3 regions of the Kitasatospora sp. NPDC048194 genome follow, and region 1 is predicted to be linked to each of the others. Evidence: riboswitches for the same ligand, from Rfam matches in the RefSeq annotation. Region 1 holds a riboswitch; each other region holds the start of a gene.
What was found. A riboswitch is a leader RNA that binds a small molecule or an ion and turns the genes downstream of it on or off. The one in region 1 is predicted to bind S-adenosylmethionine.
Positions count from the first base shown of each region.

Region 1 (7,561 bases):
CTCGGCCCGGTGGCACACGCGGTCGTCCACCACGTCCACTGCCCGGTCGCCGTCGTCCCGTACGGCTGAGCGGGCCGGCACGACCGCCGGGGCGGCCCCACCGCGGACGTCGTGTACGTTCGATGCGATTCCCGAGCCTCCGCCCGGCCGATCCCCGAGGAGCACGTCATGGCCGATGACACCCGCGCCCACCTGCTCGCGACCCTCGACATCGCGGCCTCCGCCCGCGCGCACGGCAACCACCCCTTCGGCGCGCTGCTGACGGACGCCGACGGGAGCGTCCTGCTCACCGCCGAGAACACCGTGCTGACGGACCACGACGTGACCGCCCACGCGGAGACCAACCTGGTCCGGCGGGCCTCCCGCACCCTGGCCCCGGCCCAGCTCGCCAAGGCCACCCTGTACTCCAGCACCGAGCCGTGCGCGATGTGCGCGGGCGCCATCTTCTGGAGCGGCATCCGGCGGGTCGTGTACGCGCTGGCGGCGACCGAACTGAACGTCATCGCGGGGGTGGATCCGGAGGAGCCGGTGCTCCACCTGCCCTGCCGTCAGGTCTTCGCCGCCGGCGGCAGCCCGGTGGAGGTCTCGGGGCCGCACCTGTACGAGGAGGCGGCCGCGGTGCACACGGGGTACTGGGGCTGACGGGTGCGGCCGGACCGGCGCCGCCCGTAGCCGTCCGTCAGACTGTTCCCGCGCCGCGGGCGGCGGAGCCCGGTCCGCGCGCGGTCGGCAGCACGCGGGGAGGAGAAGCGGTGGGGGCGGAGCTGATCGGGGCGGTGGCGGCGGCACTCGGCTGCGGCGATTCGGCGGTGGTGGACGTCGGCCCGGGGCACCGGCGGCTGGCCGTCCCGGACCGGCAGGGCGGGCGGTTCACCGTCGACGTCCTCGGCGACGGCGGCGGGGCGCACCGGGTGGTCCACCTGCTGCCGGGTGGCGGGCTCAACGTCGCCGCCGACTACTGCACCGCACGGGGCCGGAGCCTTGCGCGCTTCCTCGCCGACCACGGGTACCTGGTCGTCGGCACCACGCCGCGCGAGGACGCGTTGACGCCCGACCTGATCGGCCCGCACTGCGCGGACCGGGGCCTGGACGCCCAGCGGGCCGACCTCCGGCGGGTCGTCGCCGCCGTCGAGTCCGTCACCGGCCTGCCGTACGAGTTGCTCGGCCACTCGGCCGGGGCCGCGCTCGCGCTGGCGACCGCCGCACGGGACGGCGGCGAGCGGCTGCGCCGGGTGCTCGTCCTCGACACCACCGGCCCCTACGACCCGGAGACCGAGCCGGAGCTCGTCGCGAGAGCCTCGGCGCTGACCGACGGGTTCCGGCAGCTGTTGGCTGCGGGCACCTGGACCGTCGACCCCGGGCTGAAGGGCCTGTTCGCCCGCGCGGCCGCCGCCCCGGACGCCCCGAGCGGGGTGCCGCGACCGGTGCCCGGGGCGGCGCAGTTCAGCAACCTCGGCCTGCTGCACTACGCGCTGACCCGCACCCGGGAGCTGCCCGGGGCGGCGAACTGGATCTACCACCGGGGCCACAGCGCCGGTGAGTACGCCTTCGGCGCCACGCCCACCGAGGACCGCTTCGTCCTGGACCACGCACCGCTGCCGGTCTGGACGGCGGCGGTCTCCCGGCTCGGCAGCGGCCTGCAGGCGACCGCCCTGCTCCGCGACCTGGCGGCGCTCTGGGCCGGCCGGGCGGAGGTCCACCGCATCGACTGGTCCGCGATCCGGGCCGATGTCGTCTGGCTGAACGCCGAGCTCGGACGCGGCGACCACGACCTCGGCCCCCGCCTGGTCAGCCGGGGCGGCGCCCGGGTCGACTACCGGGTGGTGCCGGGCTACGGCCACGGCGACGTGGTCTGGTCGGCCACCGCCGAACGCGACGTGTGGCGGTGGCTCCTGCCCGGCCGCTGAACGGCCGGCCGGGCCCCGGTCGGCCCTTCAGGCCTGGGCGAGGGCTTCGCTGAGGCGGTTGGCCGCCTCGACGGCGGCCTGGGCCAGGTGCGGGCCGGGGTGCCGGGTGAGGCGCTCGATCGGGCCGGAGACGGAGACGGCGGCCACCACCCGGTTGGACGGGCCGCGGACGGGCGCGGCGACGGAGGCGACCCCGGGCTCGCGCTCGCCGATGGACTGCGCCCAGCCGCGGCGCCGCACCCCGGCGAGCGCGGTGGCCGTGAAGCGGGCGCCCAGGAGGCCGCGGTGGAGGCGCTCGGGTTCCTCCCAGGCGAGCAGCACCTGGGCGGCGGATCCCGCCTTCATGGACAGCGTGACGCCGACCGGGACGGTGTCGCGGAGGCCGGAGAGCCGCTCGGCGGCGGCCACGCAGATGCGGACCTCGCCCTGGCGCCGGTAGAGCTGCGCGCTCTCGCCCGTGACGTCACGCAGGTGCGTGAGGACCGAGCCGGCGGCGGCCAGCAGCCGGTCCTCACCGGCGGCCGCCGAGAGTTCCGTCAGCCGGGGGCCGAGGACGAACCGGCCCTGCAGGTCCCTGCTGACCAGGCGGTGGTGTTCCAGCGCGACGGCGAGCCGGTGCGCGGTGGGCCGCGCCATACCGGTCGCGGCGACGAGTCCGGCCAGTGTGGTGGGGCCGGACTCCAGGGTGCCGAGGATCGAGGTGACCTTGTCGAGCACGCCGACGCCGCTCGTGTTCTGCATGGGATGGGTACTCCAGTCTCGTACCCGTGAGCGGGGGGCGGATTCGCGCTCACGGGGGCTCCCCGCGGGGAGCGGGGGTGGTCAGCGAGGACGGGCCGGAGAGATCGGCCGAGTGCCTGCGCCGGGCACGAGACGGGTACGCGGAACGGCCGGGGCGGCGGAGAGCGCCCGGGCGAAGGACAGCACAGAGAGCACCGTGTCTCCTCATCTTTCCCGCGCCACGTTGGCGACAGGCCGGAGTTGGCACTGATCCCGGGCGGCGCGGCGCGTACTTCGGACGCCGGGTCGACCGGGGAGTTGCCGGGGCTTCGTAGGGCCGGTCCCTCCACCCCTCTGGATGATTCGCCAGGAACCATACAAGACTCCCCGGCCGGCCCGCCAAACCGGCCCCCCCGGCGGAGCCCGGCCGGTCAGCGGCGCTCGGGACGGGGGCCGGGCCGGTACGGCGGCCCGCACCCATTCGGGGAGGGATTCCCCCCGCGCCCGTCCGTCGCCGACCGTTCCCACCGCTCCGGCTGCTTCAATCTGCGGGACGAGGCCTTCCGGGCTTTCCAACTCTCTTCACTGAATTCGGTTTTAATCATTCGTTATGCGCGGGCCCTTCACTCCACCCGGCCGAACCGCGAGGCTTCCGACTGTTTCCGCCGGAGCCGCGCGACCGCGCGGCCCGCCGCATGGGGAGGACCCACCATCGTGCCCAACAGGCAACGCCGACGGCTGCTACTGCCCGCCGTGACCCTCACCGCGCTCGGACTGACCACCACCCAGGCCCTCGCCGCGCCGTCCGGGACACCCGGGCCTCGTCCGCACCAGGCCCAGCACCAGGCCGAGATCGGGGCGAAGCACGCGAAGAGGGTCCGGGGCGGCACGGGCTCCACCGCCGGTCCCGCCTTCAGCGCCAGGGCGGACGCCCCCGGCGAGGACGAAGGCGACGAGGCGGAGAACTCCGCCGAGGGCACCGCCCAGTACACCGAGGCCCGCACCGCCCCCGGGGTGGTCGCGCCCGGCGCGTACGGCGCCGCCTGGGCCCAGCTGCAGTCCATGCCGCACACCGGCGGCAGCTGGGACCACGTCACCGACAAGCCGTACAACTCCGACGACCCGCGCTACCGCGACGTCAACTCCAACTCCAGCGGCGGCTCCGGGTTCGTGACCGGCCGGATCACCGGCATCGCGGCCGACGACGACGGCTACGTCTACGCGGGCGGCGCCAACGGGGGCGTGTTCCGCTCCCGCACCGGCGGCGGGCAGTGGCAGTCCATCTCGGACAAGCTGCCGTCCCTCTCCACCGGCACGCTGAACCTCGACGGCGGTGGCCGGCTCTGGTACGCGACCGGTGAGTCCAACACCGGCGCGACCTCGTACGTCGGCACCGGCGTGTACGTGCTCGGCGACCCGAAGCACGGCGAGTTCCAGCCCGGCATGCGGGTGGGCGGCGCGGAGCTGGAGTCGACGATCATCCACGCGCTGCGCTTCGGCGGCGGCAAGGTGTGGGCGGCCACCAGCCGGGGCGTGTGGAGCCACTCCACCACGGACCTGTCCGGCCCCTGGGCGCTGGAGTTCGCACCCAACCCGGACTACCTGCCGGGCGGTTCGAGGGCGGGCGACCCGGCCGCGCCGTACAAGAACATCGCCAACGACATCGCGATCGACCCGAAGGACCCGACCAAGGTGGTCCTGGCGGTCGGCTGGCGCGGCGGCGACACCTACAACGGCTTCTACGCCAAGGCCACCGACGGCACCTGGCAGCGCGTCGGCTCGCTCGGCGACCTGCCGACCGACGCCGCGAACGTGGGCAACGTGACCTTCGCAGCCTCCGCCGACGGTTCCCGGTACTACGCGATCGACCAGTCCCCGGCGGTCATGGCGAGCGACCCGGACACCGGCCTGAAGGGCATCTACGTCTCCAAATCGGGCTCGCCGTTCGGCCCGTGGACCCAGATCGCGGACAAGGACAAGCTGAAGAACTCCGGCTCCGCGCTGCAGGACGCCGGCTACCAACCGGGCATCCAGGCCTGGTACAACCAGTTCCTCCAGGTCGACCCGGCCAACCCGGACCACCTCTACGCCGGCCTGGAGGAGGTCCTGGAGACCAAGGACGGCGGCTCCAGCTGGACCGTCCCGGGCCCGTACTGGAACTTCGGCTTCCCCTGTTGGAGCATCGACCCGGCCAAGCAGACCGGTGACTGCTCCCAGACCACCCACTCCGACCAGCACGCCATCGCCGTGGGGTCGTACCGGGGCAGGACCAGCGTGTACGTCGGCAACGACGGCGGGATCTACAGCCGTCCGATCAACGGCGCGGCCGACGCCTCCGGCCACGCCACCGACTGGAAGTCCCTGGCCGACGGCACCATGGACACCCTCCAGTACTACTCGGTGGGCGTCGGAAAGGACCCCGCGGACCGCTCCGGCCGGGGCGTCATCGTCAGCGGCGGCCTCCAGGACAACGGCGAGTCCATCCTGCGCGCCCACGACAAGGTGATGGGCTCCGACTTCGGCGGCGACGGCGCCGACACCCTGGTCGACCCGAACAACGGCTGCAACATCGCCGAGGAGTACGTCTACCTCGACATGTGGGTCACCCAGAACTGCGCCGTCAACGACGGCTCCTGGAGGAGCGACCCGAGCAAGGCCACCTCCTACGAGGTCGCCCCGCCCGACAAGGACACCAGCGCCGCGCGCTTCATCGCCCCGATCACCAGCGACCCGAAGGACGTCAACACCTGGATCGCCGGCGGCCGGCACGTCTGGGTCCAGCACAAGGGCTACGCCATCCGCAGCGGCAGCGAGTGGACCTCCGCCTACGACCTCGGCGCCGGCCACGTCGCCACCGCCGTCGCCACCGTCAACGGCACCGTGTACGCGGGCTGGTGCGGCCCCTGCAACAACCAGGGCTTCAGCCGCGGCATCGCCGTCGGCAACACGGACGGCACCGGCTGGCACCAGCTCAACCTGCCCGTCGACGGCACCCTGCCCAACCGCTACGTCTCCTCCTTCGCCGTCGACGAGAACGACGCCCGGCACGTCTTCGTCGCCTTCAACGGCTTCTCCCGCACCTGGACGGAAGGCCCCGGCGCCGGCAACGGCCACCTCTTCGAGACCCACGACGGCGGCGCCACCTGGACCGACGTCTCGGCCAACCTGCCGGACGTCCCCGCCACCTCCGTCAAGATCCTCCCCAACGGCGGCCTCGCCCTCGGCACCGACCTCGCCGCCTTCTACCGCGCCCCCGGCACCACCGACTGGCGCGTCCTCGGCCGCAACCTGCCCACCACCGCGGTGCAGCAGCTCAAAATCGGCCCGGACGGCAGGCTCTACGCCGCCACCTTCGGCCGCGGCATCTGGTCCTTCAACCTGCACAGCCTGGGCCGCGGCCGCTACGACGAGACCGACGACTGATCCCGTCCCTCCCGGCTCGCCTCCCACCGGTGCCCGGCACGCTGCTCACGAGCGTGCCGGGCACCGGCCTACCAGGCGCCGAGAGGTCGGCGCAGGCCGGAACCAGCGCTTCGCCGGTGCCGTCCAAGGTGGACGGATGTCAGCTGGACACCAGAACACCGGAGGCTCCCGCCATGAACCGACCCGCCGCCGTCGTGGCCGCCGTCCTGCTCCTCGGCCTCGCCACCGGAGCCTGCACGTCCGGAGCGGGCACCTCGACCCCACCGTCCTCGCCCGGCCGGAGCGCACCCGCGGATGCGACCGGCGCTCCGAGCCCCACGCCCACCACCGCAGCCGGCCAGCCGGCTTCTGCTGCGGACGCCTCCCCGGCGGTCACCGCGCCGGCTGTCCGTCCGACCGGGGCCGGCCGCCCCGCCGTGCCGAGCGGGGCACCGTCCGGTGAACCCGCCTCCAACCGGAGCCATCCGCCCACGGCGACGAGCGCCGCCGCCAGCCCGCCACCGGCCGATGCCGAGAACCCGGTGGACCTCCAGCACCGCCCGGGCTCCGCCGCCTCGCACCCGGCGCGCTGATGATCCGTCATCGCGTTTGACGCACCCGGTGCTTGAGGATTTCCGGAACGGGACCGGTGCCGCCGAGGCGGCGCCCCGCCCGGCCGGACGAGCGGCCGATGCCGTCCGGGTTGTCATGACTGAAACACCGTCGGACTGGGCATACCGTCGATAGCCCACCGACGGGCCCGGCTGAAGCTCCCCCACGAGCGCAACCGGGCCCTTGGCCGGCGACCGGGCCTGGACGTGACTCCCCCCACGGAGTGGCGGCCAGGCCCGCCTCTGTTCTACCAGCGACACGCAGCGTACATGTCATATCCACGTAACGCTACCGGGCGGCAGCGGACAACCCGACCTGGCCGGAAATCCCGGGTCGGCGGGCTCCCGGCAGCCGGCCGGGGCCGCCCGCCGGGACCGGGCCCCGGGTCGGCGCCCGTCAGCTCACGGCGGTCACGGCGGCCGTGGTGGTGGCGACGGTCGCCGCCGCGATGGCCGCGACGGCGACGTGCATGTTCCGGATCGCCTGACCGACGGACTCCGCCGCCCAGTCGCCCGCGGCTATCTCCGCGAAGCGCAGCTCGACCCGCGCCCGGGGGAGGTCGGCGAAGGCCAGACCGTGCAGCCGCGCAGCGTGCAGCAGCGCGATCAGGGTCGCGGTGCGGACGTCGGGCGTCTCATGGTGCCGGATCACGGCGGCCAGTCGGCCCCGGAGTTCGCGCTCCACCGAGCCGTCCGCCTCCGGGTAGCGCCGGACCGGAAACAGCCCGAGGAGCCGGTGCCGCTCCTCGACGACCAGGCCGCGCTCGCACAGGCGCTGCACGGTGGCCCGGACGGCCGTGGCGTGGTCCTTGGTCAGCCAGTCCGTCGCCTTCGCCCTGTCGGGGCCCTTGCGCCCGACCCACTCGACGAGCCGCTCCAACCGCTCGTCGAGCAGCGGGTCACCGGTCGGGGTCCGGTCGG
Region 1 covers NZ_JBIDAK010000036.1:40,640-48,200, forward strand. Annotated here, with positions in the region: gene ACGF07_RS30460 (universal stress protein) at 1-69, shown strand, start outside; gene ACGF07_RS30465 (nucleoside deaminase) at 169-642, shown strand; gene ACGF07_RS30470 (hypothetical protein) at 753-1,907, shown strand; gene ACGF07_RS30475 (IclR family transcriptional regulator) at 1,935-2,648, opposite strand; SAM riboswitch class I at 2,850-2,992, opposite strand; gene ACGF07_RS30480 (glycosyl hydrolase) at 3,339-6,050, shown strand; gene ACGF07_RS30485 (hypothetical protein) at 6,224-6,622, shown strand; gene ACGF07_RS30490 (GPP34 family phosphoprotein) at 7,038-7,561, opposite strand, start outside.

Region 2 (7,561 bases), on a different contig from region 1:
GAAGCGCATGCCCTCGGTGAGCTCGAGCTCCAGGCCGAAGGTGTTGCTCTCCTCGACGGTGATGACGCCTTCCTTGCCGACCTTGTCCATGGCCTCGGCGATCAGCTCGCCGATCTGGGTGTCGGCGGCGGAGATGGAGGCGGTGGAGGCGATCTGCTCCTTGGTCTCCACGTCCTTGGCCTGGGCCAGCAGCTGGTCCGAGACGGCGGCGACGGCCTTCTCGATGCCGCGCTTCAGAGCCATCGGGTTGGCGCCGGCGGCGACGTTGCGCAGACCCTCGCGAACCAGGGCCTGGGCGAGCACGGTGGCGGTGGTGGTGCCGTCACCCGCGACGTCGTCCGTCTTCTTGGCGACCTCCTTGACGAGCTCCGCACCGATCTTCTCGTACGGGTCCTCGAGCTCGATCTCCTTGGCGATGGAGACACCGTCGTTGGTGATCGTGGGGGCGCCCCACTTCTTCTCCAGAACGACGTTGCGACCCTTGGGGCCGAGCGTGACCTTCACTGCGTCGGCGAGCTGGTTCATGCCACGCTCAAGGCCGCGGCGAGCTTCCTCATCAAAGGCGATGATCTTGGCCATCTGAAGTGGTCCTCCGGGACACGGTCGACTGCTCGGACCAAGGGGTGCCCGCGACGGACGGCCCTGGTGTGCGGGGGTCCATTCCCCTACCGCTCCCGGGGGCCTCACCGACCCGGTCCGCTGTCACTCTCACGCTGTGAGTGCTAACGCCAATGATTAGCACTCCAGGTGGTCGAGTGCAAGCCCAATCGGCGACCCGCGAGCCGCCGCGGGAGCCGCCGGGAAACGCGAACGGGCCCGTACGACGCACGTCGTACGGGCCCGCCGAGAAGCGAGGGTTCCACCAGCAGTGGGCCGCGCCGAGCTCCTGGAGCGGAAGGGGGTCAGACCGCGCGGACCATGTCCGCCTGCGGGCCCTTCTGTCCCTGGGAGATCTCGAACTCGACCCGCTGGCCCTCCTCGAGGGTGCGGTAGCCGTCCATCTGGATCGCGCTGTAGTGGACGAAGACGTCCGCACCACCGTCGACCGCGATGAAGCCGTAGCCCTTCTCCGCGTTGAACCACTTGACGGTGCCCTGAGCCATTCCGAACTCCCCTAGTGCTGTGCTGGCCCTTCACGCGCCCGCAGGTCGCGGGCCCGGGTCTGGTTGGAGGCCGGCCCGGGGAACCCCCCCTGGGCGCAGCCGTGCACGCCGCAATCCCCGCGCGGAACGCCGAACGGCTTCCGGTGAGCGGGCGATTGCGTCGACCGCGGCTGAATGTATCCGGATCGACGCCCTCTGCAACAGGGCCAGCCGCCGGGAATTCACGGGACCCGTCAAGAGACAAGGCCGAACAAACCGGGAGGAAGTCGGCATTTCACGCCGGACATAGCGGACGAATTACCCAAATCCGTGCAGGAATTCTGACATCTGCCTGACATGTTTCACGGCCGGGGGCACGAGCCGGTCTCAACGTCCGGACGGCCTCGGGCCGAGCGGCGTGCGAGCCGAAAGGGGAGCCTTGTTCCCAGCCGAGCCACACTCTACTCCCACCCGACCCGGAATATTCCCGCCGAAATACCGACGGCCGCCCGCACCGACGGAGAGCCGAATTCCGTGGTGCGGGCGGCCGGGGAAGCGGACGCGGGGCTCAGCAGCCGCCGGCCACCGCCGGAATGATCGAGATGCCGGCGCCGTCCTTGATCTCGGTCTCCAGGCCGTCCGCGAAGCGGACGTCGTCGTCGTTCACGTACACGTTGACGAATCGGCGCAGCTTTCCGGTGTCGTCCAGGATGCGGGCGGAGATGCCCGCGTGGTTCTTCTCCAGGTCCGCGATGACCTCGGCCAGGGTGGCCCCCTCGGCGGTCACCTCGGCCGCGCCGCCGGTGTAGGTGCGCAGGATGGTGGGGATGCGGACGTTGGCGCTCATGGCTCTCCTAGCGGGGTGGGGTCGGGTCAGGCGGACGCGAGACCGGCGGAGCGGAAGGACTCCAGCGTCGGGCGGATCACGGCGGTCATCCCGGCGTCGGAGACGGCGTCCAGCGTCTTCAGGCCGTCGCCGGTGTTGATCGCGACGGTCTCCTTGGCCGGGTCCAGCTGACCGGTCTCGACCAGCTTCTTCAGCACGCCGACGGTCACCCCGCCCGCGGTCTCGGCGAAGATGCCCTCGGTCCTGGCCAGCAGCCGGATCGCCGCCACGACCTCCGCGTCGGTGACGTCCTCGACCGCGCCGCCGGTGCGGCGGGCGATGTCCAGCACGTACGGGCCGTCCGCCGGGTTGCCGATCGCCAGCGACTTGGCGATGGTGTCCGGCTTCACCGGCTTGATCACGTCCCGGCCCGCCTTGAACGCGGCGGACACCGGCGAGCAGCCCTCGGCCTGGGCCCCGAAGATCCGGTACGGCCGGTCCTCCACCAGGCCGAGCCTGATCAGCTCCTGCAGCCCCTTGTCGATCTTCGTCAGCTGCGAACCGGAGGCGATCGGGATGACGATCTGCTCCGGCAGCCGCCAGCCGAGCTGCTCGCAGATCTCGTACGCCAGCGTCTTGGAACCCTCGCCGTAGTACGGGCGCAGGTTGACGTTCACGAAGCCCCAGCCCTCGCCGGCCGGGTCCCCGATCAGCTCGGAGCAGAAGCGGTTCACGTCGTCGTAGGTGCCCTCGATGCCGACCAGCTCGCCGCCGTACACCCCGGCCATCACGACCTTGCCCTGCTCCAGGTCGTGCGGGATGAACACGCAGGAGCGGAACCCGGCCCGGGCCGCCGCCGCGCCCACCGCGCCGGCCAGGTTGCCGGTCGAGGAGCAGGACAGCGTGGTGTAGCCGAACGCCCGCGCCGCCTCGATGGCGCAGGCCACCACCCGGTCCTTGAACGAGTGGGTGGGGTTCCCGGAGTCGTCCTTGACGTGCAGCGGCGCGGTGAACCCGAGCTCCCGCCCCAGGTTGTCCGCCTTCACCAGCGGGGTCCACCCCGGGTTCAGGTTCGGCTTGGAGGCCACGTCGGCCGGCACCGGCAGCAGCGGCGCGTACCGCCAGATCGACGCCGGACCGGCCTCGATCCGCTTGCGCAGCTCCTCGGCGCGCTCGTCGCCGAACTCGTAGGCGATCTCCAGCGGCCCGAAGCACTCCGCGCAGGCGAAGCTCGGACCGAGCGGGGACCGGGCGCCGCACTCCCGACAGGACAGGGCGGCGGCGGGGCCGAGGTCGACGGTGGGGGATCCCGCCGGCCGGGCGCCGGGGGAGGGTGCGACGGTGTCGATAGCCATGATGGCGGAGGCCTCTCTCCTCATCTTCCCCGTGACGCGGTCGCGCCACAGGCCGGAATTGGCACCTGTCCCGCCGGGGCCTGTGAACGACAGCCGAGCGAGAAGGTTGCCGGGACGTCAACGGGCCGTTCCCTCAGTCCCTCTGGATGAGCTTGTGAAGTTGTGGTTCAGCGGCGACCCCGGCGTGCGGAGGTCCGGCAGCTGTACGAAGACTGTATCCGAAGGCGTCGATCCCGAACGGGACCGTCCGCCACGCGAGATGGCCCGTCCAAACCGCCCCCTCGAGGAGACCGACCGTGCCCGCCGAACCGACCCCCGCACTCCTCCCGCAGGCGGCGTCCTGGCTGCGCCGCCGCTCGTGGAGCGCGGCCGACCGGCCGGTGCACACCCTGCTGGAGGCCAAGCGGCGCACCGGGCAGACCGTCAGCGTGGTCCTGCCCGCCCTCGACGAGGAGGCCACCGTCGGCGACATCGTCCGCACCGTCCGCCGCGAACTGATGGACCGCCTCCCCCTGGTCGACGAACTGGTCGTCCTCGACTCCGGCTCCACCGACGCCACCGCCGCCACCGCCGCCGCGGCCGGCGCCCGGGTGGAACACCGGGACGCCATCCTGCCCCGGCTGCCCGCCGTCCCCGGCAAGGGCGAGGTGCTCTGGCGCTCGCTGCTGGTCACCCACGGCGACATCGTCTGCTTCGTCGACGCCGACCTGCGCGAGTTCGACCCGGCCCTGGTCTACGGCACCGTCGGGCCCCTGCTGACCGACGGGAACATCCAGCTGGTCAAGGCGATGTACGACCGCCCCTTCGAGGTCACCGGCGCGGCCGCGGGCGACCCCGACGCGGTCGTCCCGACCGGCGGCGGGCGGGTCACCGAACTCGTCGCCCGCCCCCTGCTCAACCTCCACTGGCCGGAACTCGCCGGTTTCGTCCAGCCGCTCGGCGGCGAGTACGCGGCCCGCCGGTCGCTGCTGGAACGGCTCCCCTTCCCCACCGGCTACGGCGTCGAACTCGGCCTCCTCGTCGACGCCCTGGAACTGGCCGGGCTGGACGCCCTGGCCCAGGTCGACGTCGGCGTCCGCCACCACCGCCACCAGGACGGCCAGGCCCTCGGCCGGATGGCCGCCACCATCTACCGCACCGCCCTGGAACGCCTCGACCGCACCCACCGCCTCAAGGCCTCGGCCGACCTGGTCCACCCCCACCTCACCCAGTTCACCCGCGACCCGGAGACCCGCGCCTTCATCGCGCACACCCACCCCGTCACCGCCCTCGAGCGCCCCCCGATGCACACCATCACCGAATACGCCACCCGCCACTGAGGGGTTTGCCACCCCGGACCCCCGGCAACATCCCAACCATGGGCGATCTCACGACCGAACGTTCGAGTGCCACCGGCACCGCTCCCGTCCTGGTGGCATCCAACCGGGGGCCGGTGTCGTTCAGTACCGCCGACGACGGCACCCTGACGCTGCGCCGGGGCGGCGGGGGCCTGGTCTCCGGCCTGTCCGCGATCGACGACCCCGACGCCGTCTGGGTCTGCGCGGCCCTCAACGACGCCGACCGCCGAGCCGCGGCCGGCGCCCCCGACGGCCGTCTCGACCGCGCCGGCCACGACGTCGGCGGCCAGGCCGTACGGATGCTGGACATAGACCCGCAGACCTTCGCCCACGCCTACAACGGCATCGCCAACTCCACGCTCTGGTTCGTCCACCACCTGCTGTACGCGACCCCGACCGCGCCCTCCTTCGACACCGACTTCCGCACCGAGTGGGCCGCCTACCAGGCCTACAACACCGCCTTCGCCGAGGCCCTGGCCGCCGAGGCCGCCCCGGGCGCCGCGGTCCTCGTCCAGGACTACCACCTCTCGCTCGTCCCGGGCCTGCTCCGCGAGCTCCGCCCCGACCTGCGGATCGGCCACTTCTCCCACACCCCGTGGGCCCCGCCGGAGTACTACCGGCTGCTGCCCGACGACGTCGCCCGCGCCGTCCTCACCGGCATCCTCGGCGCCGACCGGGCCGGCTTCCTCACCGAGCGCTGGGCGCGCGCCTTCGCCGCCTGCTGCGAGGACCTCCTCGGCGCCACCGTCGACCCCGGGGCGCTCACCGTCACCCTCCCCCAGCCTTCGGCCGGGGGGACCCCCAGCGGCCGCACCACCCGCCTGGGCGTGCACGCCCTCGGCGCCGACGCCGACTTCCTCCGCGAGCGCTCCCACCGCCCCGACGTGGACGAGCGCCTCGCCGCCCTGCGCGCCGCCGTCGGCGACCGCCGCACCATCGTCCGGGTCGACCGCACCGAACTCAGCAAGAACATCGTCCGCGGCCTCCAGGCCTACCGGCACCTGCTGCGCACCCGCCCCGAGTGGCACGACCGGGTGGTGCACATCGCCTTCGCGTACCCCTCCCGCACCGACCTCGCCGAGTACCGCAGCTACACGGCCGCCGTCCAGGAACTCGCCGAGGCCATCAACGCCGAGTTCGCCACCCCCACCTGGCAGCCGCTGATGCTGCACGTCGACGACGACTTCCCGCGCTCCCTCGCCGCCTACCGGCTGGCCGACGTCGCGCTGGTCAACCCCATCCGCGACGGCATGAACCTGGTCGCCAAGGAGGTCCCGGTCGTCTCCGACAACGGCTGCGCCCTGGTGCTGTCCCGCGAGGCCGGCGCCCACGCCGAACTCCGGGAGGACGCCCTCGTCGTCAACCCGTACGACGTGGTCGCCACCGCGGAGGCCCTGCACGCCGGCCTCACCATGAGCCCGGACGAGCGCGCCGACCGCACCAAGCGCCTCGCCGCGGCGGCCACCGCGCTCCCCCCGCAGCAGTGGTTCCTGGACCAGCTCAACGCCCTCTGAGCGACTCCCCCAGAGCCGCCAGCAGCTCCACCACACCCTCGGGGCCGTCGACCACCACGTCCGCCCGGTCGGCGAGCTCGCGCACCGGAGCGTCCCCCACCGCTCCGGCGCACACCAGCAGCCCCGCCGTCCCCTGCCCGCGCAGCTTCTCGACCGCCGAGAAGGCCGCCACGTCCCCCAGGTCGTCGCCCGCGTACAGCACCGCCCGCGCCCCGCGTTCCTGGAGGAACGCGGTCAGCGCGGCACCCTTGTCGACCCCCGGCGGCCGCAGCTCCAACACCAGCCGCCCGGGCTCCACCACCAGCCCGTACTCGGCGGCCAACTCCCCGACCGGCGCGCGCAGCAGCTCCAGCGCCTCCTCCGGCGCCGCCGTGCGCCGGGTGTGCACGGCCACCGAGCGCCCCTTGTCCTCCACCCAGGTCCCCTCGGGCGCCCCCACCCGCTCCAAGGTCCCGGGCAGCGCCGCCCGCACCCCCGCGACCCCGGGATGCACCTCCGGCGCCGTCACCAGGCCGTCCTCCCACCGCTCGGCGCCGTAGTGCCCCAGCACCACCAGGCCCGGCACCGCGTCGAACCCCCCGTACTCCGCCGCCACCCCGGCCGGCCGACCCGTCACCACCACGAGGCCCCCCACCACGGGCGCCAGCCCCCGCAGCGCCCCCACCACCCCGGGATGCGCCCTGGCCCGCGCGGGATCCGCCACGATCGGCGCCAAGGTCCCGTCGAAGTCCAACGCGACCACCGCCTCCAGCGGCGTCCCCAGAATCACCCGCAGCCCGTCCCGCCCGGCCTCGGTCGCCGGCACAACCATCTCTTCAAGACCCATACCGACCCCCATACCCGCTACCCCCCACCACAAGCCGCAGGCGCGCGGGCCGGAGCCCGCGCGCCCGGGAAGAGCACCCCGCCGGCACCCCTGCCGGTGGTCAACGAGCCGCCCGGCGGGCCTCCCTCACCCGCCGCAAGCGGTTCACCAGCACCGGAGCAGCCGCCAACGCCTCCTCCCGGTCCAGCAGCCCGTTCAGCACCTGGTAGTAGCGCGTGGGCGAGATCCCCAGCTCCTCCCGGATCGCCCGCTCCTTGGCCCCCGCCGTCCGCCACTGCCGCCCCTCCAGCGCCAGCACCGCCCGCTCCCGCCCGGTCAGCTCACCCACCGAGAACACCTCCGTCCGTCACTACGGAGTGTCATTCTCGCGCCGAACACCGACACACTCTGCGGGACGCACGCACCCCCACCGCGCGGCTACCGTCGACCCATGATCAGCTTCGCCCTGCACATCCCCACCGCCGAGCTCACCCCCGAGCCCCTGGACCCGTCCCAGATCGTCTCCGGCACCCCGGAGGTCACCGGGAAGGTCCTCGCCGAGTCCCCCGACGGCCGCCAGCTGCGCGGCATCTGGCAGATCACCCCGGGCGTGGTCACCGACGTCGAGGCCGACGAGATGTT
Region 2 covers NZ_JBIDAK010000026.1:69,365-76,925, reverse strand. Annotated here, with positions in the region: gene groL (chaperonin GroEL) at 1-579, opposite strand, end outside; gene ACGF07_RS26760 (cold-shock protein) at 903-1,103, opposite strand; gene ACGF07_RS26755 (ubiquitin-like small modifier protein 1) at 1,651-1,929, opposite strand; gene thrC (threonine synthase) at 1,956-3,263, opposite strand; SAM riboswitch class I at 3,281-3,416, opposite strand; gene ACGF07_RS26745 (glucosyl-3-phosphoglycerate synthase) at 3,560-4,582, shown strand; gene ACGF07_RS26740 (trehalose-6-phosphate synthase) at 4,621-6,114, shown strand; gene otsB (trehalose-phosphatase) at 6,101-6,925, opposite strand; gene ACGF07_RS26730 (DUF3263 domain-containing protein) at 7,041-7,268, opposite strand; gene ACGF07_RS26725 (cupin domain-containing protein) at 7,371-7,561, shown strand, end outside.
Region 2: another riboswitch for S-adenosylmethionine. It lies ahead of thrC (threonine synthase); the one in region 1 lies ahead of ACGF07_RS30475 (IclR family transcriptional regulator).

Region 3 (7,561 bases), on a different contig from region 1:
GGGCCCATGGCGTACACGACCGACGAGACGCTCACCGTCCTCGTCTACAGCGACGACCGCAACACCCGCGAGGAGGTGCTGACGGCGCTCGGCCGCAGGCCCGCCGACGATCTTCCGGAGCTGTCCTACCTGGAGTGCGCGACCACCCCCGCGGTGCTCAAGGCGCTCGAGAAGGGCGGTGTCGACCTCTGCATCCTGGACGGCGAGGCGGTGCCGGCCGGCGGGCTCGGCCTCGGGCGCCAGCTCAAGGACGAGATCTACGGGTGCCCGCCGGTCCTGGTGCTGATCGGCCGGCCGCAGGACTCCTGGCTCGCCGCCTGGAGCCGGGCCGACGCCGCGATCTCCCGCCCGGTGGACCCGGTCGCCCTGGCCGCGGCGGTCGCCACCCTGCTGCGGGCGCGACTGGCCAAGCGGGCACCGGCCGCCCGCTGAGCGGTGCCGTCTCAGTAGTAGAGAAGACACCGCCGTGGGCACCCCGCCGGTCGATAGGCTGGCTCCATCCGTACGGACGTCCCCCGGTGCGGGGGAACCGACAACAGCTGGAGTCAGCCATGGTGAACGTGAACCCTGCGAACGGCGGTAGCGACCCCGCGCAGGTGGTTCGCACCTGGCCGGACCTCCTGGCGGCGCTGTTGAACGGGGAGGACCTCGACCGCTCGTCCACCGCGTGGGCGATGGACCGGATCATGAGCGGCGAGGCGTCCCCCGTCCAGGTGGCGGGGTTCATGGTGGCGCTGCGGGCCAAGGGCGAGTCGGTCGACGAGATCGCCGGGCTGGTCGACGCGATGTACCAGCACGCCGAGCCCCTGGACATCCCCGGGCCCGCGGTGGACATCGTCGGCACCGGCGGCGACCGTGCGAAGACCGTCAACATCTCCACCATGTCGGCGATCGTCGCGGCGGCCGCCGGGGCCAAGGTGGTCAAGCACGGCAACCGGTCGGCCTCCTCCGCCAGCGGCTCCTCCGACGTGCTGGAGAAGCTCGGCGTCGCGCTGGACCTGTCCGCCCGGCGGGTCGCGGAGGTGGCCGAGGAGGTCGGGCTCACCTTCTGCTTCGCGGCGAAGTTCCACCCCTCGATGCGGCACGCCGCCACCGCCCGGCGCGACCTCGGCGTGCCGACGGCCTTCAACATCCTGGGGCCGCTGACCAACCCGGCCAAGGTCACCGCGCACGCGATCGGCTGCTTCGACACCCGGCTGTCCGGGCTGATCGCCGGGGTGCTCGCCCGGCGCGGGGCGACGGCTCTGGTGTTCCGCGGCGACGACGGACTGGACGAACTGACCATCACCACCACCTCGCGGGTGTGGCTGGTGCGCGACGGGGTGGTCACCGAGACCACCTTCGACCCGCGGGACGTCGGCATCGAGCTGGTCGGCATCGAGGCGCTGCGCGGCGCCGACGCCGCCCACAACGCCGAGGTGGCCCGCAGGCTGCTGGCCGGGGAGCGCGGGCCGGTGCGGGACGCCGTGCTGCTGAACACCGCGGCGGCGCTGGTGGCGCTCGACCTGGGCGACGCGCCGCTGGCGGAGCAGCTCGCGGCGGGCATGGCGCGGGCGGCGGAGGCGATCGACTCCGGCGCCGCGCAGGACCTGCTGCGGCGCTGGGCGGACGCCACCAGCCATAGCTGAGGCGCCTCCTGGGCCCGTGCCGGTTCGCCGGTACGGGCCTACCGGTGTTCCCCGGGCCGCCCGGCACGGACGCTCCGGAGGCGGCGGGCGACACCGCTGTCCGGATGCTGGATGCCCGTTTGACCACCCGACGGGCCCGACCTACAGTCTTGGCCAGGTCATGAGCGACAGCGCCAAGCCCCAGCTTGCTGTCCGGCAACCCTCCGTCCGTGGCGGGGTGCCCTGGGTGAGGACCGGGTCGCCGGCGAACCGTCCGTGCGACAAGCGCGGACGCCCGACGACTGGCACTCCCGGGGTCCCCAACCCCGAAGGAGTGCGTCCCCATGTCCCTCTCCACCGAAATCTGCGCCCCGCTCGCCGTCCTCGGCCACGACGTCCAGGTCCCGCTGGCCAGCGGGGAGAAGGTCGGCTACGCGGCGCTCGACTACGCGGCCTCCGCACCCGCGCTCCAGCGGGTCTGGGACGACGTCGCCGCCTACGCGCCGTACTACGGCAGCGTCCACCGCGGCGCCGGGTACCTGTCGCAGCTCTCCACGGACCTCTTCGAGCAGAGCCGCCGGACCGTCGCCGACTTCCTGGACCTGCGCGACGGCGACCAGGTGGTCTTCACCCGGGCCACCACCGACTCGCTGAACCTGCTGGCCTCCGCCGTTCCGGCCGGCACCCGGGTGTTCGCCTTCGAGACCGAGCACCACGCCTCGCTGCTGCCCTGGGCGCACGCCGGGCTGGAGGTCGACTACCTGCGGGCGCCGCGCTCCCGGGCCGAGGCGGTGGTCGCGCTCGACGCCGCGCTGGCCGCCGCGCCGGAGGGGCCGAAGCTGCTGTGCGTCACCGGCGCCTCCAACGTGACCGGCGAGCTGTGGCCGGTCGCCGAGCTGACCGCGACGGCGCACCGGCACGGTGCCCGGGTGGTGCTGGACGCCGCCCAGCTGGCTCCCCACCACCGGGTCTCGGTCCGTGAGCTGGGTGTCGACTGGATCGCCTTCTCCGGCCACAAGCTGTACGCGCCGTTCGGCGCCGGTGTGCTGGCCGGCCGCTCGGACTGGCTGGACGCGGCCGAGCCGTACCTGGCCGGCGGCGGGGCGACCCGGACGGTGGCGCGCGAGGCCGACGGCTCGGTGGTCGTCCAGTGGCACACCGGCCCGGCCCGGCACGAGGCCGGCTCGCCGAACGTCATCGGCGCCTACGCGATCGCCTCGGCCTGCCGGGCGCTGACCGAGGCCGGCTTCGACGCGCTGGAGGCCCGGGAGCGGCTGCTGGTCGAGCGGCTGACGGCGGGGCTGGCGGAGATCCCGCAGGTCAAGGTGCTCAGCCTGTTCGGTCCGGACTCGGCCCGGGTGGGCGTGCTGTCCTTCGTCGTCCAGGGCTGGAACAGCTCGCACTTCTCGGCCGCGCTGTCCGCCGAGTACGGCATCGGGGTGCGCGACGGGCTGTTCTGCGCCCACCCGCTGGTGCGGACCCTGCTCGGGGACGAGGAGGTGGCGCCCTCCGAGTGCGGGGCGCCCGAGCCCTCGCTGCCCGGTGAGCGCAGCCTGAACGCGATCCGGGTGAGCTTCGGCGCCGGGACGCCGGACGAGCACGTCGAGCGCTTCCTGACCGCGGTCCGCGAGCTGGTCACGGACGGCGCCGCCTGGAACTACCGCAACGAGGGCGGCCGTTGCGTCCCCACCGTGGAGGTCGACCGCAGCCGCCGCGAGGGCTGAGCGGGGCGCTACTCGTCCAGGCCGAGGGCGAAGGCCGCTTCCAGGTCGTGCTGGGAGTAGGTGCGGAAGGCGATCTGGGTCTCGGTGTGGGCCACGCCCGGGACCTTGTTGAGCCGGCCCGGGATGACCTCGGCCAGGTCGTCGTGGCGGCGCACCCGGACCATCGCCACCAGGTCGTAGCCGCCCGTCACCGAGTAGACCTCGCTGACGCCCTCGATGGCCGCGATGGCCTCGGCGATCTCCGGGATGCGGTCGACGCTGGTCTTGATCAGGACGATGGCGGTGATCACTGTTCCGGCTCCTTCGTGGGGTGCGGCCAGCGTATCGGGCCCCGGCCGGGGCGTCTCGGGGGGTGGCGGACGACCGTGCAGGCGTAGAGGAATCCGGCGGAGAACCCGATCACGTGCACCAGATAGGCCACCCCGGGCCCGGCCGAGTGCACCGACCACCACTGGAGGGCGAACCAGAGGCCGAGCACCAGCCAGGCCGGGAAGCGCAGCGGAAGGAAGAGGAGCAGCGGAACCAGGGTGGTCACCCGAGCGCGGGGGTGGAGGCGCAGGTAGGCACCGAGCACGGCGGAGATCGCGCCCGAGGCGCCGATCAGGACCCGGGTGGAGTCCGCCGAGTGCGCCTCGGCGAGCGCGAAGCCGTACGAGGCCAGGCTGCCCGCCGCCAGGTAGAAGAGGAGGAACCTGGCGCGGCCGAGCCGGCGCTCGACGGTGGGGCCGAAGACGTAGAGGAAGAGCAGGTTGCCCAGCAGGTGCAGCCAGCCGGCGTGCAGGAAGAGGCCGGTGAGGGCGGACACCGCGGGGTGCTTGCCCGGGGTGGGGGAGGCCGGGCAGCCGGGGACGGGGTCGGGGGCCTCGGCGAGCTGCTCGGCGGTCAGCGGGTGCCCGGTGAGCAGTTCGGCGGGGACGGCGCCCCAGCGCTGCTCGTACCGCTGCTCGGCGCAGACCCGGGCCTGGTCCCGGCCGTACAGCGGGTTGAGCCCGGCGGCCGGGCCGAGCAGGAAGACCAGGGTGTTGACGGCGATCAGGGCATAGGTGACCGCCGGGGCGGGCACCGTCGGGCGGCCGTCCCGCGCGTCGGTGTGGTCGGTGGCCGCGAGCGCCATGGGGCCAAGCATCCCTGGGGACGGCGCCGGTGACACGGCGGTTTACGGCAGGTGGGCTAGCCCCCGTGTTCGAGAACCGGTGGTCCTGGCGGTTGCCCCAGGCAATAGGCTGGGAGCGGGCATTCCCGCCTCCCGCCGCCGACGCCGGGCCCCGGGGGGAGCGCCTAGCCCACCCAGGGACCAGCCGAGAGGATCCCCCGATGACCGTCCCCGCCCTGACCGCCGAGACGCGCTGGCGCTGCACCCTGTGCGGCAACCTCACCCGCTTCGACGTGACCCGCACCGCGCGGGTGACGGAGTTCCTGCACTTCGACCTGGCCGGCGACTCCGAGGTCGAGGAGACCGAGGTGCTCAGCGAGACCGTCGAGTCGGTGCGCTGCCGCTGGTGCAACGCGGTGGACCAGGTCGAACTGGTGGCGCGTCCGGGCGCCGGGGCCGCGGAGGGCGTTGCCGAGCAGGGCTGATTCCCGCCGGTGCGGCGGACGGAGCGCGACGCGCCCGTCCGCCGCACGGGACAATACAGAACAAGACGCACGGAGCGTGACGACCGGGGCGGCCGCGGCCGCCCCCGCTGGACCAGGATCGGAGCCGAGGACGTGGTGGACGCAGCGAGGGAGCCCGCGGACGCGCAGGGACTTCAGCCCGCTGCGCCGGCACCGGGGCGGGGCGCCGGGGCGGTCCCGCCCGAGGCACCTCTGCCGGATGCCGGTTCGCCGGAGCAGGCTTCGGCTGACACCAGCGAGTCCGCCGACCGGTCCGGTGGGTCCGCAGCCGAGACCAGCGGGTCCGGTGCCGGGTCCGGTGCCGCCGCGGAGCGGTCCGTCGAGAAGCTGGACCGGCCGCTGCCCGAGGGAGTGCGCCGGCGTGTGGTCGGCCTGGCCTCGGACGCGCTCGGCGGGCTGCCGCCCGCGGAGCTGCCGCAGAGCCTGCGTCAGTACGTCAAGTTCACCCCCGCCCGGCGGGCCAAGTACGCGGCCACCGCGCTGGCGGCGGCGCTGGAGTCGGAGCCGGCCTTCCGGCTGCGGATAGCGGAGCGGCTGCGGCTGGGCCAGCCGGACCTGGTGAAGGCGCTGGAGTCGGGCACCGTTCCCGGCGCCGCCGATCCGATGGACGTCGCCGCCGCCGCCTACCTGGTGAGGTCGGCCGGTTGGAGCCGGCTGGTCGCCGAGGCCGGCGAGGAGGTCGAGCGGGCCGGGGCCGAGGACGCGGCGGCGGAGGCCGGCCGGCTGGTGGAGAAGCTCCAGGCGGAACTGGCCGAGGTGCGGGCGGCCGCGCGGGCCGACCTGGACCGCCAGCGCGCGGAGTTCGAGGGCGTCCGGCGGGAGGTCGAGTCGCTGCGCAAGAAGGTGCGCTCGCTGGAGAGCGACACCCGCCGGGCGCAGGCCGAGACCCGGCGGGTGACCGGGGAGCTGGAGGCCGCGAAGGCGCAGGCCGCGGCCGAGCGCAGCGCGGCCGAGAGCGAGGCGCGGCGGCTGCGGCACCGGGTGTCCGAGCTGGAGAACGCCGCCGAGCAGGGCCGCCGTTCGGCCCGCGAGGGGCGCAGCGTCGAGGACATGCGGCTGCGGCTGCTGCTGGACACCGTGCTGCAGTCGGCGCAGGGACTGCAGCGGGAGCTGGCGCTGCCGGTCTCCCAGATCCGCCCGGCGGACCTGGTGGAGGCGGTGGTGCCGGGAGCGGCCTCGCCGCACGACGTGGCCCGGCGGGGCCTGGCCGAGGACGATCCGGCGCTGCTGGACCAGCTGCTGGCGATCCCGCAGGTGCACCTGGTGGTGGACGGCTACAACGTGACCAAGACCGGCTATCCGACGCTGCCGCTGGAGCAGCAGCGGATCCGGCTGCTGGGCGGACTGGCGATGCTGGCCCAGCGCACCCAGGCGGAGGTCACCTGTGTGTTCGACGGGCAGGACCTGGACGTTCCGGTGATCATGGCGCCGCCGCGCGGGGTTCGGGTACGGTTCAGCCGGACCGGAGAGACGGCGGACGAGCTGATCCGCCGTCTGGTGCGCGCCGAGCCGCAGGGCCGTCCGGTGGTGGTGGTGTCCACCGACCGGGAGGTTGCGGAGGGCGTGCGGAAGGCGGGCGCGCGCCCGGTGGCTTCGGTCCTGCTGCTGAACCGGCTGGCCCGGCCCTGACCTCGGGCGGTGCCGTTCGGTCCGGCGTGACGCCTGGTCAGTGCCCGTTTTGCGAGGGTGTGCGGATCCCGTGAAGTCAGCGTGGGAACCGGAGTTCACGCCTTCGGGGGAGTGGCAAAACGGATAGATCTTCACTAGGGTCTGGCGTCAAACCTATTTTCCGGAATCTCACTCGATCGGGTGAGTCCCATGGAAGAAGGAGCCGCTCCCTTGGCCTCCCACCGCCGTCCCAAGCAGCCGAGCCGCGCGCGGGTCTCCGTGCTCACCGCTGCCGCTGCGACCGCGGTCGCCCTCTCCGCCCAGGTCGCCGCGCACGCCGCGCCGCAGCCGAACAAGGCCGACGTCAAGGCGCAGATCGACCAGCTCCAGCAGGAGCAGGAGCAGGCGGCGGAGAAGTACAACGGCGCCAAGGAGCGGGCCGACCAGCTCCGCAAGCAGGCCGACCAGCTGCAGGACCAGGTGGCCCGCAGCCAGGACCAGATGACCCAGCTGCAGACCGGCCTGGCCGAGGTGGCGGGCGAGCAGTACCGCACCGGCGGCATCGACCCGTCCGTCCAGCTGATGCTGTCCTCCGACCCGTCCGGGTACCTGGAGAAGGCCTCCAGCGTCCAGCAGGCCAGCACCAGCCAGACCGAGGCGCTCAAGGGCCTGCTCGACCAGCAGCGCCGGCTGGACCAGGAGAAGGCCGAGGCCGCCGCCGTGCTGGCCTCGCTGGACTCCACCACCAAGGACCTCAACCAGGCCAAGGCGGACGTCAACCAGAAGCTGAAGGCCGCCCAGGACCTGCTGAACTCGCTCAGCGCCGCCGACCGCGCCGCGCTGAGGGCCCAGCAGCAGCAGGACGACCGCGCCTCGCGCGGCAGTGCCCGGGTCGACCTCAGCAGCCTGCCGCCGGCCAGCGGCTACGCGGCCGTGGCCGTGGCCAAGGCGATGAGCAAGCAGGGCTCGCCGTACGTCTGGGGCTCCACCGGCCCGAACACCTTC
Region 3 covers NZ_JBIDAK010000005.1:77,880-85,440, forward strand. Annotated here, with positions in the region: gene ACGF07_RS08940 (hypothetical protein) at 7-432, shown strand; gene trpD (anthranilate phosphoribosyltransferase) at 552-1,628, shown strand; SAM riboswitch class IV at 1,785-1,901, shown strand; gene ACGF07_RS08950 (aminotransferase class V-fold PLP-dependent enzyme) at 1,952-3,331, shown strand; gene ACGF07_RS08955 (Lrp/AsnC ligand binding domain-containing protein) at 3,340-3,621, opposite strand; gene ACGF07_RS08960 (rhomboid family intramembrane serine protease) at 3,618-4,445, opposite strand; gene ACGF07_RS08965 (hypothetical protein) at 4,646-4,909, shown strand; gene ACGF07_RS08970 (NYN domain-containing protein) at 5,276-6,577, shown strand; gene ACGF07_RS08975 (NlpC/P60 family protein) at 6,788-7,561, shown strand, end outside.
Region 3: another riboswitch for S-adenosylmethionine. It lies ahead of ACGF07_RS08950 (aminotransferase class V-fold PLP-dependent enzyme); the one in region 1 lies ahead of ACGF07_RS30475 (IclR family transcriptional regulator).